Regions from separate parts of the Paenibacillus sp. J31R30 genome, predicted to be linked through region 2. Evidence: riboswitches for the same ligand, from Rfam matches in the RefSeq annotation. Region 2 holds a riboswitch; each other region holds the start of a gene.
The links. Region 2 has a riboswitch for cyclic di-AMP ahead of AC58QO_RS32040 (resuscitation-promoting factor). Riboswitches for the same ligand answer to the same signal wherever they lie in the genome.
Positions count from the first base shown of each region.

Region 1 (3,950 bases), on a different contig from region 2:
ATATAGGAAGTCACGCCGATTGCGCCAAGCGCCATATAAGGCTTATCGGCGAATAGGGCAGGCAGTACGAACGGTTGAGAGGCTCGGCGAATGCGCAGTGCGAACAGGGCAAGCGCAAGAACGCCAACGAGGAGGGCAACGACACTCTTCGACGTTAGGAAGAGCAGCAAACCCGTCGTCCCAATCCCTAGGAGCAGCGCACCGATGAAATCGAACGAGCCGCTTTCTGCTTTTTCTTTTGGGAGTAAGACAAGAAAGATAGGGATAAGTAGAAGCGTAATGCCAGTAATGACGAATAGGAAATGCCATCCCAAGTATTGAACGATGGAACCGCCAGCGACGGGGCCAAGTCCTAGACCGAGTGACGCGGCAGACAAAATAAGCGACATAGCTCTACCTCTACGCGACAGCGGAATGTAGCGGGTTACGAGAACGATACCGAGCGATGGAATCGCGCCTGCGCCAGATGCTTGAATCAACCTTGTAAGCAGCAAGAGTCCAAAGCTGTCCGTGAACAGCCCTAGGATGGATGCACCGCCTAGTGAAAGCAGAGCAATGACGTAAAGTCTGCGAATGGGTACAAAGTCGGACAAGCGGCTATAGGTAATAGAAGAAATAGCGAAAATGATCGAATACCCCGTGACGATCCACGATGCCGTTGAGGGGCTGAGTTCAAATTGTACGGAAATCTTGGGCAAAGCCAGATTGAACATCATTGTGTTCATGATCACCAGTACAATAGTAAAGCAGAGTAACCAGGAGACAGGCGTTTCTCGTAAGCGGCTAGGCAGCTCTGATTGAGCGTTTGTGGTTCCAGTATTAGAAGTGATTGCATTGTTTGACATCGTACACCATCCGATCCTTAACTATAATCTATTTTGTTACAGATTAGCATGGTGGGTACAATGTGTCAACGAATTGGCCATGGTAAAAATAGTTGATAACTGAATATTTATTCGTTAAAATGTATTATTATTCATTGAAATTCAAGGGGGTAATCTAGTGGGACATGCGATAAGAAAAGCAGAAATGAAAGATTTGGAGGCATTAACAGAGCTGATGGTTGCCTATATTGTCGGCTTTTATAAGAAGCCGCGGCCTGAGTTGGCTGATATCCATCGTCTGATCAGCACCTTACTTCAGGAGCAAGGGGGGATTCAGTTTGTGGTCGAAAAGGAAGATGAGCTCATCGGCTTTGCGACGCTGTATTTTGCATGGAGCACGATGAAGGCTAGTCCTATTACGATCATGAACGACCTGTTCCTTCTAGAGCCATTTCGGGGAACCGCTGCGGAAGAAGACTTGTTCCGGAAGTGTCAAAACTATTCCAAGGAAAACGGCTATGCCTACATGTCTTGGATCACCGCACCAGACAATCATCGGGCACAACAATTTTTTGATAGAAGGGGTGGAACACGCGTAGATTGGGTGAATTACACCATGAACTGGCGTTTTTCCAACTAATTACTTCGTTTTATCCAGGTATGATCGTTCTAGCATGTCACTTTTCACAAAATACCTCGAGTACCTACGAGAATGGAAGATAATCAACGAATCAGGTAATTGTAAGCGAATTATTGGGGCATGGAAGAGGTGGAAGAGAGCTTTTTACGTTTTTTCCCTCCTTTACTATGTTGACAGAAGAGAGTAGTATTCAACACGTACATGAACAGTTGAATATTTCGCTTAATTTTCTTTTAAGAAAAGCGGGGGAACCACGAGTAACATGGGGTGAATAATGGTGCTGATACCAAGTACCTTTTAGGGCAGATTTTCTCGCGGCCCGAACCCGACAGCTAACCTCGTAAGCGGTCGTGAGAAAGGAGAACATGTGTTTAAAACACAAGGTCAATCCTTGTGTTTTTTTGCGTCATTTTTACCCAACTAGTACATTGAGATTAGCTTTTATTGGAGGAACGACCACGAAATGACAAGTGATTCATTGAAGAAAATTGTGTTTGGTAAGCCGCTAAAGTCGAGTGAGATTGAGTCGGAGAAAATGCCTGTCTGGAAAGCTCTCCCCATCCTGTCTTCTGATGCCTTATCTTCTGTATCGTATGGGACGGAGCAAATTCTGTTAGAGCTCGCAACCGTGGGAATTGCTGCATTTGCATTCTCCTTGCCGATTGCGATTTCGATCATCGCATTGATTTTGTTGCTTGTGCTCAGCTATCGGCAAGTGATTGAAGCCTACCCGATGGGTGGCGGCGCTTATATGGTTACCAAAGAAAATTTAGGCATGGTGTGGGGGCGACTAACAGGTGTCTCACTGCTGATCGATTATACCTTGACCGTGGCCGTTTCGATCTCGGCAGGTGTGCAGGCGATTACTTCGGCCTTTCCTTCTGCAGTACCGTATATTGTTCCGCTTACCATCTTTCTGGTTTGGATCATGGTCTGGATTAATTTGCGAGGCACTTCCGAATCAGGAACCGTTTTTGCGATTCCGACGTACTTTTTCATCCTTTGTATCCTGTTGTTAGTAGGTAAAGGTATCTTCGATTTAATGACCGGCTCACTTAATACGCATGCCATTGATTTCACACCTAACGCTGCGACGAACTCATTAACGTTATTCGTACTTCTTAAGGCGTTCTCCTCGGGTTGTTCAGCTGTAACAGGCATCGAAGCAATTTCCGATGCTGTCCCGCATTTCCGAACGCCATCTGTCAAAAATGCTAAACGCACGCTCATCTCCTTGGGCGGCCTGTTGGCAATCGTCTTCGGTGGTGTAACGTTGATCGCCTTAGGGTATGGAATTGCCCCAGATCATAACGGGCACACTTCGGTTCTATCGATGGTGACCGAGCAAGCGTTTGGACGCGGCGTGATGTACTATGCGACTCAAATCGCGACGATGCTTATTCTAGTGCTAGCTGCTAATACGAGCTTTAATGGATTCCCCATCTTGGCGTCAATCATGGCCCAAGACAAAAACTTCCCGCGCATGTTCTCCTTCCGTGGAGATCGACTTTCGTATCATTATGGCATCATCACGCTTGGCGTGCTGGCAAGTCTGCTTCTGATTGGCTTTAAAGGGAAGACTGATGCACTCATTCCGCTTTATGCGATCGGCGTATTTTTATCCTTTACACTGGCTCAGGCAGGTTTGGTACGTAAATGGCTGAAGGAGCGCGTATCCGGCTGGATCGGCAAATTGATCATCAACGGTTTAGGCGGCATCGTTTCTTTCGCGGTTCTCATCATATTCTCTGTGACGAAATTTAGCGAAGGCGCTTGGATCGTCATTATCGTGACACCGATTCTACTCTGGATCATTACGAAGATCAGCCACCATTACGATGACGTAGCCAACCAGCTGCGCATCGATATCACACAAGACCGTGTTTGTACCAAAGAACCCGTCATTATCGTACCTGTGGCCGGGATTCATAAAGCTGTAGAGCAAACGCTGAACTATGCGAAGTCACTCTCGCCTAACGTTATTGCTTTCTATGTCTCCTTCTCGGATGAAGATGAGGAGTCGATGCAGGAGAAATGGCAAATCTGGGATCCAGGTGTTCGCCTCGTAGTGTTCAAGTCGCGGTATAGAACGATCTTGAAGCCGCTGGCTGAATTCATTGAGCGTATCGACACGCATGTGTCAGAGAAGCAGTCTATCATGGTTATTCTCCCGCAATTCATGCCAAAAAAATGGTGGCACCGTCTGCTCCATAATCAGTCTGCGGCGCGTATTCGCTCGAAGCTTCAAGCCGATAAGGATATCGTTGTTGCGACAGTCCCGTATCATTTACACCAATAGACGTGTACAATAATAGGGAGAACATGTAGACGAGGTGACCTTATTATGGTGAAAAAGAAAGCTAAAATGACGCCAGCTGCGGCTAGCGTGCAAGATAAACCAGCAACCCTGAAGGATCTGCTGCGTCCGGAAATTTTGGAAGGACTCAAAGCCCAGGCTGACGCGATGAAAGCGGAAGAGCAAGCGA
Region 1 is NZ_JCAUAV010000004.1:291,457-295,406, reverse strand. Features, by position in the region: gene AC58QO_RS18220 (MFS transporter) at 1-845, opposite strand, end outside; gene AC58QO_RS18215 (GNAT family N-acetyltransferase) at 1,003-1,464, shown strand; cyclic di-AMP (ydaO/yuaA leader) riboswitch at 1,674-1,826, shown strand; gene AC58QO_RS18210 (APC family permease) at 1,928-3,763, shown strand; gene AC58QO_RS18205 (YqkE family protein) at 3,809-3,950, shown strand, end outside.
Region 1: linked by a shared signal. The riboswitch ahead of AC58QO_RS18210 (APC family permease) and the one ahead of AC58QO_RS32040 (resuscitation-promoting factor) in region 2 are both predicted to bind cyclic di-AMP.

Region 2 (3,950 bases):
TGACGAGCTCCGGCTCGCAGTAGAACTGCACGGCGATGCTAAGGCTGCCGTAATCTTTGGTGCCCGGCTTGGCCGCCATGCGGTCGGCCACCTCTTTTTGGATCATCACGACGATATTCTCCAAGGGAAGCTTCTCTTCGAGAAGCTTCATGATGATCGGCGTCGTGATGTAGTATGGCAAGTTGGCGACGACACTGACGCCATCCACGCCTTCGAAATGCTGCTGGAACAACTCCTGCAGGTTGGTCTTCAAGATATCCCCATGAACGACAGTGGCATGGGGGTAAGGCGCCAGCGTCTCGTCCAGAATGGGCAGCAGACGCTGATCGATCTCGACGGCCAGCACGCGGCCAGCGAGCTTGGCCAGCTGCTGTGTGAGCGCGCCGATGCCGGGGCCGATCTCGAGCGCAGCCTTCGTAGGCCCGAGCTCAGCGGCCATGACGATCTTGCTCAATATATTTTGATCAATCAAGAAGTTCTGGCCTAAGCTTTTCTTCAACACAAGACCATTCTTCTTAATAATTTGCTTCGTTTTACTCGGTGTAGCTACATCTTCTGCGGTTACAATCACTTCTTGCTCGGATATCGTCATGGGATATACCTCGTTATCTATAGGTTCTCGTTCTCGTGATTCCATCAATTCAATTCAAATGCTCAAGCGCCGCCTCGAATTCCTCTCGCGAAATCTGAAACATCGCACAGCGCTTATAAAATTGCTTGCCATTGCAATAACCAATGCCTAGCGCGTTGCCTACGGCCAAACGGCGAGCCGCCGCATCTGGATGCACGATGAGGCCGGCAGCGATCAAATCCTCCATCGTCAGCTGCGAGACCGCCGCATTGTACTCTGTCCGCAGGCTCTGAAGCGCCTGGCGGATCGTCTCCGGCGTCGCGTTCTCGACGCCAATATCACCCTTATACGCAGCTTGTTCCTGCGTAATGAAGGCATGCTTACAGCCAGGTACCTTGGCTGCCACGATTTTGCGAATCCGCTCACCAGCGTGATCCGGATCCGTGAATATAATGACACCTCTGCGCTGCTGAGCCAGCGCTATTCGCTTGAGCACGGCTTGTCCGATGGCGGAGCCGCCTGTTTCAATCGTATCCGCCTCCACAGCGCGCCTGATGGCAGCCGTGTCGTCCTTACCTTCCACAACGATCATTTCTTTTATCATCACCGTTTTCCTTCCCCAGTACGCAGAAAAAGAAGAGGGGTCTCCTCTTCTTTCGCGCAGGCATATGCCAAGCTACGTGTATAGCCTAGTGTTCCCGGCCTAATTAACGTTTACACGTTAGTTTTGGGACGGTTTTGTGGGGCCTACCACATACACCGTGTACCCTTGTTTCGTTCCGAATTTATTCGCATAACCGTGATCTTCATAGTACACATCGATCATTTGACCTTTCACGCCGCTGCCAATATCCTCAGCACGACGGAAGCCAATTCCTTCAATGTATACCCACCAACCCAGTGGAATCACCTTCGGGTCAACGGCAATCGTACGTCCTTCAGTTACGGTAGTTCCCGTGTAGGTTTTACCATAACCAGAGGAGCCCTCGGCTTTGCCTGTCGACGCAGCACCCGCTGAGTAGGCTGTAAGTTTTACGTTCTTGAGAATTTGTTTGTAGCCAAAGGTCACACCATTCTTGGATACCTCATCCACACTCGGCGAAGAGGCGGAGAGTACGACCACAGGATTTTTGGTGCCTACGGATACTACTTTCTTAACGCTTTCTGTTTGTACTTCTTCACCCACAACTGCTTCCGCGACTAAAACTCCGTCCTCGAAAGTCTTTTCTTTCTTTTTCACCAGAACGCCTTCTTTACCTTCTTGGACGACTTGCTCTTTCCCTTTAAGTAAAGATGCGTCATTCTTTTTCTCTGTCTCGAATGCGATCGGTTCAGAGACTTCCTCCGTCTCTTTTTTCACACGGACGATCTTGACTTCATCGCCTGTGCTAAGAGCGGCTGTCGGTTCGGGAGAAATACGATCGTTCTCCCCAAGTGCAATATTTAAACGTTGCAATGCACTTTCTACCGTTCTTGCAGTTGTGTAAACAGTGGTGGTCTTTCCATCAGCAGTCAATTGAATTGGTGAGGCATGCTCGATGACAATTTTGTCTCCACCCTTGAGCTTGGTCGTGAGTGCAGCTGAAATTTCATCATGTTCACCAATCGTTATGGCTTGTTCATCCAGTAGGCGTTGCAGGACCCATTGCTTCGTGTGCACAACAGTTTCTTGTCCATTCACAACCACGGATACGCTCTTGGTAGCCGTTCCGTACAACAACACCAAAAACATGAAAGTCATTGCGATTGAGATTATAGCTAGGCTTAAAATCAAACGCAAGTTTTCATGCTTCCATCGCAATGCGAAGGACATGCTGGATGATCGTTTTACATGGGTCTCGCTAATTGAGATACTGCCCACTTCTCCGGTCCTCCTTCAAAGCCTCGCCGCCAGGTTACAGCATGATTAAATTTGACGCGACTAAGGTTTTTAGTTTAACTTAACATGCTCGCCATCATCAGCCTGCTTACCCTGCTGAATCTGGTCGTCCCCCCCTTTTACCTATTCATCATCCTATGAATTCCGGGTTATTTTATGTCTTCCGATCTGTGTAAAACCCTTTATGAGGACAAAAAGCCAGCAAGAAGAGGACTCTTCTCGCTGGCTTAGTTTGCATAGTGAAATACAAATAGCACGCACGACAATCGTTACCTCTCTTACGCTTACGAGGTTAGCTGACGGATTCGGACGTGAGAGTCGCCCTACGTAGACGCAAACTGCTTGTTTGACGTCTATGATTCACCCCTATTACTCTCTGCTTACTTAACCGCATTGGAATGCTTATTAAGCTTGCAGTGGTTCCCCCGTTCCCACATTTGGAACTCAGCGAATGGAAAATTGGCAAATTGGATATTAAGTTATTATGAAAAGTATATTACGCTGTTAATCTCAACCTGTAAAGGGATTAACACCCGTTAAAAAGGGCTAAATCGATTAAATTTCGATTATTTTTCATATATAACCCACTTATATCTACATGTGTCTAACTTTAACGTACGTATACTCGATTTTTTAATGTTTAATGACCAAAACTAGGCTAAAAATGCAAATTTGTTTATAATGATTCTGGAAGTATTTGATCAGTAAATACCAATAATTTGCTATTTAGGGAGGCAATTGAGATGGTTCCCATCTTACAGGTAAACGCTTTATTCGGTGGATATTTACCCAACAAGCCCGTCCTCCACAACCTCACTTTTTCGATCCGCCAAGGTGAAATGATGGGGTTAATCGGACTCAATGGGGCAGGTAAAAGTACGACCATCAAAAATATTCTCGGGCTGCTACAACCGCAAAAAGGGACCATTCGTATCAACGGTCTTACCTTAGCCGAAAATCCAATACCATACCGAGCGACATATGCCTACGTACCCGAAAGTCCGGAGTTATACGAAGAGCTAACAATTCGCGAACACCTTGAGCTAACGGCCATGGCCTACGGCATTTCCAAGGAGGATTACGAAACACGATCCCAGTCTCTTTTAGAGCAGTTTCAAATGAAGGACAAGCTGAACAGCTTCGCCAGTCATTTATCCAAAGGGATGAAACAAAAGGTCATGATTATGAATGCGTTCCTGATCGAGCCTTCCCTGTATATTATCGATGAGCCGTTTCTTGGACTCGACCCTTTGGCAATTCGTTCCTTGCTCGAATTAATGGTTAAAATGAAGCAAAAAGGCGCATCATTCCTCATTTCCTCACACATTTTGTCTACAATTGAAAAATATTGCGATTCCTATGTCGTTCTCCACAAAGGCCATATGGTTGCGCAGGGAGATTTAGTCGAATTACGCGCGCAAACAGAGCTGCCTCAAGCGTCATTAGACGACATCTTCTACAAGCTTGTTCAAGGAGTCATAGCATGAGTCAGTCAAAAAA
Region 2 is NZ_JCAUAV010000021.1:12,508-16,457, reverse strand. Features, by position in the region: gene rsmA (16S rRNA (adenine(1518)-N(6)/adenine(1519)-N(6))-dimethyltransferase RsmA) at 1-592, opposite strand, end outside; gene rnmV (ribonuclease M5) at 642-1,175, opposite strand; gene AC58QO_RS32040 (resuscitation-promoting factor) at 1,293-2,432, opposite strand; cyclic di-AMP (ydaO/yuaA leader) riboswitch at 2,717-2,910, opposite strand; gene AC58QO_RS32035 (ABC transporter ATP-binding protein) at 3,194-3,937, shown strand; gene AC58QO_RS32030 (ABC transporter permease) at 3,934-3,950, shown strand, end outside.

Region 3 (3,950 bases), on a different contig from region 2:
AGACAAGCCTCTGGCTTGAAGGCCGATGACCCCGTCGAGGTCACATTGGCGCTGGATCTCGCCCCTCGGACGGTAGAGGTCCCAGCCGATCTTCAAGCCGCTTTGTCTGAAGCAGAAGGTGCCGCTCAGCGATTTGAAGCACTGGCTTTTTCCAAGCGCAAAGAATTCGTCCGACAGGTCGAGGACGCGAAAACGCAAGAGACACGCCTCCGCCGGATTGCCAATGTTGTTACGCAGATGAGCGAGGTGTAAGAGCCTAACACTACTTAGTGCCCCGACGTGAATTTCAGCCCGAGTACACCGACCAAAATCAATACCATAAACAAGATACGAATTAAGCTGATCGGTTCATTGAGGAAAAGTGTGCCAATGATAATCGCGCCGACAGCACCGATTCCGGTCCATGCGGCATAAGCCGTTCCGATGGGCAAGGTTTTCGTGGCTGAAGCTAAGAAATAAAAGCTAACGATCATCCCGAGAATCGTGATAATCGTGGGAACGAGCCGTGTAAATCCGTTGGAAAATTTCAATGAGATGGCCCACACCACCTCGAAAACACCTGCAATGACCAGGTATAACCATGCCATTATGAACACTCCTTCATGTAAGTATTATGTCGTCAGTGCCACAAAAAAAACAAAGAAAAGCCCGGGAATATCGCACTGCTGCGATAGACTCCCGGGCTTTTCTCCCTCCGTGACCACAGCGTATCCGCTGTGTGTTTTCCCTTGGACCAGCCGGCGAACATGCGCCGCGGAACCCTAGAAAACGACATGCCGTTATTATAGGATGGCTCACATGCTATGTCAAGTTACACTTTTTGGCTATTTGCTCATTAAGCCTAATCCTCCAACGCAATCCCGTTCAACGCGACATGCGCGCGGAACATATCCATGCCGTCCGGCTGTTCCTGCTCAGGTACCCATGTAGCGGGATCCCAAATCTTCGACAGCTTGAGCGCGCGGCTGCAATGCACGAAGCATTCTTGCACCTCGACGCCGACAGCGGCGATCGGTGACTTCCCGTTTAGCTGCATGGTCGACAGCAGCTCCTCGTCCTTCGTCAACCAAGCGCGGCCATTGACGCGGAGCACCATCTCGACGCCTGGGATGATGAACAGGAGACCGACTTCCGGGTTGGTCAGCAGATTTTGCATCGAGTCTAGTCGGCGATTGCCAAGTCTTTCTGGGAAGACGAGGCGGCGTTCATCCACAACCCGTACGAATCCTGCGGCATCCCCGCGGGGAGACACATCGCTCGAGCCGTTAGCATTCGACGTAGAGAAGAAGAATAATGGCGATTTTGCAATGAACGCACGTGCGTGCTCGTCGATTTGATTAATAACCTTATGTTGAACCGCAGGATGAGGCTCCCCAATAACGGCTCTAATCTCATCGATGGATCGTATAATACCGGGAAATGGGGGTGATGTACTATTTTGTGAAGTGTCCATACTAGCCAATCCTTCCTCAAAGCCCATGGGCTATTACTTATCTTTGTTTTACTCATCTTGTGGCCGATACACACGTTCAAATGAATGAAGCCCTGCAAGCCGCTCTTACGAGCAAAGCTTGCAGGGCTTCATTCTGTGCCGAGAACATTACTTGGATTCAGCAGTTAGTTGATTGTAGATATCATCCCACAGAACACGTCTGGCGGATACATATCGCTTCGCATAATAGGATTCGCTCAACTTATTCTTCACAACACCTTGATTCGTAGCGGAGTGAACGAATTCACCGTCTCCGAGGTACATACCTACATGAGAGATACCGCTGCCATCCGTGTTGAAAAATACAAGATCGCCCTTACGAAGATCTTTTTTGTCAACCCAGTAGCCTTCGCCGTTTTGTGATTTGGAGCTGTGTGGAAGATCGATGCCGAATTCGCCGAATAAGTAGGACGTGAAACCAGAGCAATCGAATCCTTTGGTTGTCGTTCCTGCCCATCTGTAAGGCGTTCCTACAAGCTCGTCTACCGCTTTATCCATATCGGATGCCGCGAAAACGCTTCCTACACTAACACTCAAAAACAAAACAAGACTAAAAACAAGACCAACAAATTTCTTCAACTGCTTGTCTCCTTCCGGTGCCTACGAGGTTAGCTGGAGGGTTCGGTTGAAGGTTCCCTATGATCCCTGTCTTGCAAGATCAATTCACCCGGAGTGGTTCCCCCGTTTCCCCATAAACTGAGGAATTCGGCATGAAATATTTGGTTTTTTGATGCTAGTCCTTGTAATTCGTCATAAAGAATGAAATTCCTCTTTTAAGTTTAAAAATTAGGCTAAAAATAAGTGGAATAGTTCGGAAAAAAGACAAAAAAAAGCCCCTTTCTCAAGGAGAAGGGGGAGAATGTTTGCCTATTCGCTGTTTTGCTGGATATTAATTGGATATTTTGGCTGAAAGTAGCTGATATTGGGAAGAAATGCCCCAGATTTGGATGAAAATGTGAAAAAGTGGGTACAGCTGATAAATGATTAGCGCTACCAGACCTGCCCACAAGTAGGTGGCTGTGACCGTGACACCTGCCAATAGTCCTGCGAAAAGTAAGAGGGTAATGGCAAGTCCGACAATCGGCAGCGAATATCGAAAGAAAGAGATGACTGTCGATGTGATCCCTAACTTGGCTGCGATCGCGAATTGGACATACATAAACAGAAGCTGCAGGAGAAATCCGTAGACCAGTAAACTGAGAATCCAGGGCAGAAGCTTGAGAACAACCTGCTCATAGGAGCTGCTATGCCCTAGAATATACGTAGCTTTCGGGAAAATCCAGATCAGTGGAAGCAGGGTAAATGCGATCCGGATCAGATACACAAGCAGGAAAGGGAGCATGAGCTCCTTCATCCCGCGAAAGAAACGGTAGCCAGCATTCTGGTGAGCGTGCGTGAGCGAATAGTAAACACCGCCATTTAAGAGGGGCGTTAGCAGCATGCGGGCGCATAAGAGAGCAGCGAGCCACCAGAGATAAGAATAGCTAAGATCAGTTTTGAGTAATTGAAACTGGCCTTCTGCTAGAAAGATTTGCAAAGCCTGCTTGGGCTGCTCAGCACCAGGGAATCGATGCATGAGGGGGACGAGTATTCCCTGCACTAGCTTATACAAGAGAATACCCCAACCCATTTGATACAGGAACAAAATAATGGTGGCAAAAGGCTGCGCCATAGCTGCCCTGAAGCCGGATTTGATATAGGTGGCCAACGAGGGTCCCTCCTTAAAGTTTTCGTTAGAAAACTGGCTTCGTAAGCATACGCTGAGTTTGTCATAAGACGTAAGCCATGTCCTTACCAGGCGACTGAGCCGAATATGGCTTGCAGGAGTTGAATAATGCCGAGATTCCACCGGATTTGCCACTTTGTATTTAATTGTGTTTGATAAAAGTTGTTGATGTGCTTATTTTCGAGTATGAGCGTGTATTTGGGATCAATGCGCACCCAGTCGACAGGGGACGTATGCGATAATTTGAACTCGATGCTGCCTTCCTTGCCATCCCATGTTTTATCAAGCGTTGTGCCATCTGCAAAATGGAACTGAATCGGCACCTCCGGCGAGTTGCCGCCATGTTTAACAATGCGAACTGTACTTTCGTAAGTCTCGGATCCCTTAGTGCCCTGAGGCCGAACGTTGACACTCGCGACGGAATAATCCATCATCATATCGCCGTACACATACTGATTGAAGAAGTCATCCCATTTCGTTTTGCTGACATCCTCCACAACCTGTTGGAAGTCCTTCGTCGAGGGATGCTTGAATTGCCATCTTTGGAAATAGGTTTTCATAATTTTATCCATGACTTTGGTTCCGACCTGCTGCTCAATCGCCTTTAGTACGAGCTTGCCGCGTGTGTACACATTTTCCGCATACTGATCATGTCCTGTGTAGGCCCAAGCTTCTTTCTGCAGCCCGTTAGGTGAAGTGATGTAGCTGGATTCTACAGGTAAATTAGGGGCA
Region 3 is NZ_JCAUAV010000005.1:25,705-29,654, reverse strand. Features, by position in the region: gene AC58QO_RS18895 (YdeI/OmpD-associated family protein) at 1-252, shown strand, start outside; gene sugE (quaternary ammonium compound efflux SMR transporter SugE) at 267-587, opposite strand; guanidine-I (ykkC/yxkD leader) riboswitch at 674-776, opposite strand; gene AC58QO_RS18885 (MSMEG_1061 family FMN-dependent PPOX-type flavoprotein) at 842-1,453, opposite strand; gene AC58QO_RS18880 (C40 family peptidase) at 1,601-2,071, opposite strand; cyclic di-AMP (ydaO/yuaA leader) riboswitch at 2,075-2,213, opposite strand; gene AC58QO_RS18875 (hypothetical protein) at 2,382-3,200, opposite strand; gene AC58QO_RS18870 (M1 family metallopeptidase) at 3,284-3,950, opposite strand, start outside.
Region 3: linked by a shared signal. The riboswitch ahead of AC58QO_RS18880 (C40 family peptidase) and the one ahead of AC58QO_RS32040 (resuscitation-promoting factor) in region 2 are both predicted to bind cyclic di-AMP.

Region 4 (3,950 bases), on a different contig from region 2:
ACGTTGTAACAGCCCCACGTGTGATGAGCAGCTGCTTACCAATTGAAATCACATCCAGAATTTTCGTGGGATCCGAATCAAAATCAACCATATTGGCCGCTTCTTTAGCAACTGAAGTTCCGCTGCTCATGGCAATGCCCACATCCGCCTGAGCTAATGCAGGAGCATCGTTAACCCCATCCCCCGTCATAGCAACGAGCTTACCTTCGCTTTGCTCTGCACGAACAATCCGCAATTTATCCTCTGGTTTACTCTCTGCATAATAAGCATCCACGCCAACTTCATTCGCGATCGTCGCGGCAGTTAGTGGGTTATCTCCAGTACACATAATGGTTCTAATCCCCATTTGATGCAGAGATTCCAATCGTTCTCGTATTCCCGGCTTAATCGTATCTTTCAAGTAAATAAGCCCAAGAATCTGATTATCCTTGCTCACAGCAAGGGGAGTCCCCCCTTCTCTGGCAATAAAATCGCTTTTCTCCATCATCTCCTCAGGAATAGATCCGCCTCGCACTGAGATATAACTGCCGATGGCGCTAACTGCCCCTTTTCGATAAAAGCAGCCATTCAGGTTTAACCCACTCATCCGCTCTTCTGCTGTAAACGTAATGACTTCGCCTTGATAAGCTCTGAGATTACTTGTCATGTGATTCTGCTTAGCGAGTTCTACGATGGACCGCCCTTCCTGGGTGTCATCAAACAACGAAGTGAGAACGGCTGCTTCCATGAGTTCCTCTTGGGATACACCCGTTGCAGGATAGAATGCTGATGCCATTCGGTTACCGAACGTGATCGTGCCTGTTTTATCCAATATGACTGTATGTATATCCCCAGCTGCCTCAACAGCCTTCCCTGATTTCGCCAAAATGTTAATTCTCGTAACGCGGTCAATCCCTGAAATGCCTATGGCTGATAAAAGTCCCCCAATCGTCGTGGGTATTAAGCACACGAGCAGCACAATTAACGTTGACACCTCCAATTGAACGCCAGCAAATTTGGCCAATGGATACAACGTTACGACGACAATTAAAAAGATGAGGGTTAAGACTGTAAGGAGGGTCGTCAGCGCGATTTCGTTCGGTGATTTCTGCCGTCTTGCCCCTTCCACCATTTGAACCATCCGATCCAAAAAGGAATACCCAGGGTTAACGGTAATCTCAACCTGAATCCAATCGCTGGTTACGAGGGTTCCGCCAATGACGGAGTTGTTATCACTGTTCGCCTCTTTAATGACGAAAGCCGATTCTCCATTAACGGAGGACTCATCAATGGCTGCAATGCCTTCCACTATTTTGCCATCGCCGGGAATCAAATCCCCCATTTCTACCAATATACGGTCACCTTTGCGTAATTCATTTCCGGCAACGACCTTTATGCTGCCATCTTTCGATAACAGCTTCGCCTTTAATTCCTTTCTGGTTTTGATCAAGCTGTCCGCGTGTGCCTTACCTCTTCCTTCAGCTAACGCTTCTGCCAAGTTCGCAAATAATATCGTAAACAATAGAATGAAAAATACAGTGAGGTTATAAGTCATCTGTGTCTCGGTATGAAAATAATGCGGAAAGAGCAGCAATAAACCAATGACAAAGGTCGCCGTTTCCAACACGAAAAGCACTGGATTTCTTATCATTAATCTTGGATTTAATTTCAGTACGCTATCCAACAGGGCTCTAATAAACACTTTGGAATGAAATGATTGCTTCCATCTTTGATTCATGAAAAACCACCCTAGAAAGAGATATACGCCCCAGAATGCTCAAATAAATAATTGCGGAATCACGAATTGCCCTAAACCACATGTACCAAGATTCGTTGAAATCGTCAATAATCCGCAATGACAATCATTACCATGTCCTGGCTGCAGCTTATCGGATAATTCACAATCAAATCGAAAACATTCAATACGGGTAAATTTACATGTTTGTGTACATTCATCTGATTCACTTACTAGCGTCAGGGGTTCGGGGTACATCATAGATTCACTCTCCTCAAATTGGGAACAACAAAAAAAGCCAAAGAGCAGAGAATCTCTACTCTCGGGCTTCAAAGAAAACGCATATGTGCGCTATGGAAAGCTCGAAAAGAAAGTGGTTCTCTCCCAATTCGCTTACGAGGTTAGCTGTCGGATTCGGGCTTGGAAGTGCCCTACTTTGGCAAGCTGCGCTTGCTTTAGATTCACCCCGAGAAACCGATTCTATATCCGATCGGCTCCGGTTGGTTCCCCCGATTCCCTTGCGGGAACTCAGCGTTTTGCATCTATGTATTGTTGCTGAAACGAATGTTACGCCGATTGCTACTGAATGTAAAATGCGCTTGAGACACTTATTTCGCAATTTGTGACATTTAGTGTTTATGAAAGCGCGTCCAATTAGAAATCGCATGCATTTTCAATAGAAATGCTTCGGCATACTTCCGTTTTGGCCATTTCGCAGTAATTAGGTCATGACCAAACGACTTTGAGAAATTATAATGATTTACTTTTTTATTCAATTTTTATAAGTCTGCAACTATTATTTAGCCCATTTTTATACGATTCAAAGTTATAATTATCACATCTCCAGGCTTGTATCATCAAATCGCGGGACACATACCCTTTTCATGTATTTATGCAGCGTGAGTATGAAGAACATCAGATGGAAATCTTAATGAAAAAGGTAGCCCTACTGCGAAGTAAGGGCTACCCACTTTTCGTTTAAAATCATGAATGACATGTATGGTTGTTCTGATAAGATTTCTTGGATAGAATAACATGAAGATCATTGTTCAACTTCATTAAGGAGTGCAATTAAAATGATTCGTGCATTAGCTATAACAAACGATTTGGAAGTTTTAAAAGATGTTCAACTAACTCAGCTTTCGAGTTCAAATATAAAATGGTATTGGGTTGATTTTAACCAGCCAAGTGAAGAAGAATCCAATTTATTAGAAGAACATTTCAACTTTCATCCACTTGCAATTGAAGATTGTTTTCATTATCTGCAACGACCTAAATTAGATCACTATGAAGATGTACACTTTTTCGTAATGCATGCCATCAATCAACAAAATCTTGCGGCTGAAGAAGTGGACTTATTTTTAGGAGAGAATTTCATCGTTACCTTTCATTCCAAATATTCAAAGGAGATCGAAGATGCCTGGTGTCGAATAGCCCTGCAGAAAAAAGGCGTTGATAAAGGTCCTCTGTATGCTTGCTATGTGGTTATGGACGAGTTAGTAGATCAGTATTTTCCGAGTGTCTATCAAATCGAAGATCAATTAAACGAAATCGAAAATAACGTTGGCTCTGAATCTACCCAAGCACTCATGGAAGACATATTTGAAATACGGTCAAGGCTCTTAAAGCTGCGAAGAACTGTCGTGCCAATGAGAGATCTTCTGTATCGAATACTAAATTCAGAACGAATTCAGGGTATTCATAAACTGTCACACTACTATACAGACGTGTATGATCATTTGTTGAAACTATCTGAAATGATCGATTCTAACAGAGAGATGACAGCTGATTTACGAGACAGCTACATTTCTCTTAATTCCAATAGAATGAACACGATCATGAAAACTTTAACAGTCATCACGACGATCTTCATGCCTTTAACTTTCATAGCCGGAATCTACGGAATGAACTTTGATTACATGCCCGAGTTGAAGTGGCAATGGGGTTACTTTATCGCGTTAGCGGTCATGTTCGGAATTGGTATTGGCATGTTTATGTCGTTTAGAAACAAAGGATGGTTTAAATAAACAAAGCTGAATTTTCCCAGTAATACAAAAACGGATACTCCCATAAAAGAGGGGTACCCGTTTTTGTTTGAGTAGATAAAAAAAGAATAGTTTGTGCTTACCAATCTCTGTTTCGAATGGCTTCTTCTGCGTCTAACCGAATATTAAAATGTTTCAAAATTTCTTCAACGGTTTGTCCTATAGAATCCCTTGCAGCCGTCTCAATCTCG
Region 4 is NZ_JCAUAV010000003.1:301,022-304,971, reverse strand. Features, by position in the region: gene kdpB (potassium-transporting ATPase subunit KdpB) at 1-1,717, opposite strand, end outside; gene AC58QO_RS13045 (hypothetical protein) at 1,757-1,975, opposite strand; cyclic di-AMP (ydaO/yuaA leader) riboswitch at 2,089-2,258, opposite strand; gene corA (magnesium/cobalt transporter CorA) at 2,791-3,741, shown strand; gene AC58QO_RS13035 (DUF5713 family protein) at 3,839-3,950, opposite strand, start outside.
Region 4: linked by a shared signal. The riboswitch ahead of AC58QO_RS13045 (hypothetical protein) and the one ahead of AC58QO_RS32040 (resuscitation-promoting factor) in region 2 are both predicted to bind cyclic di-AMP.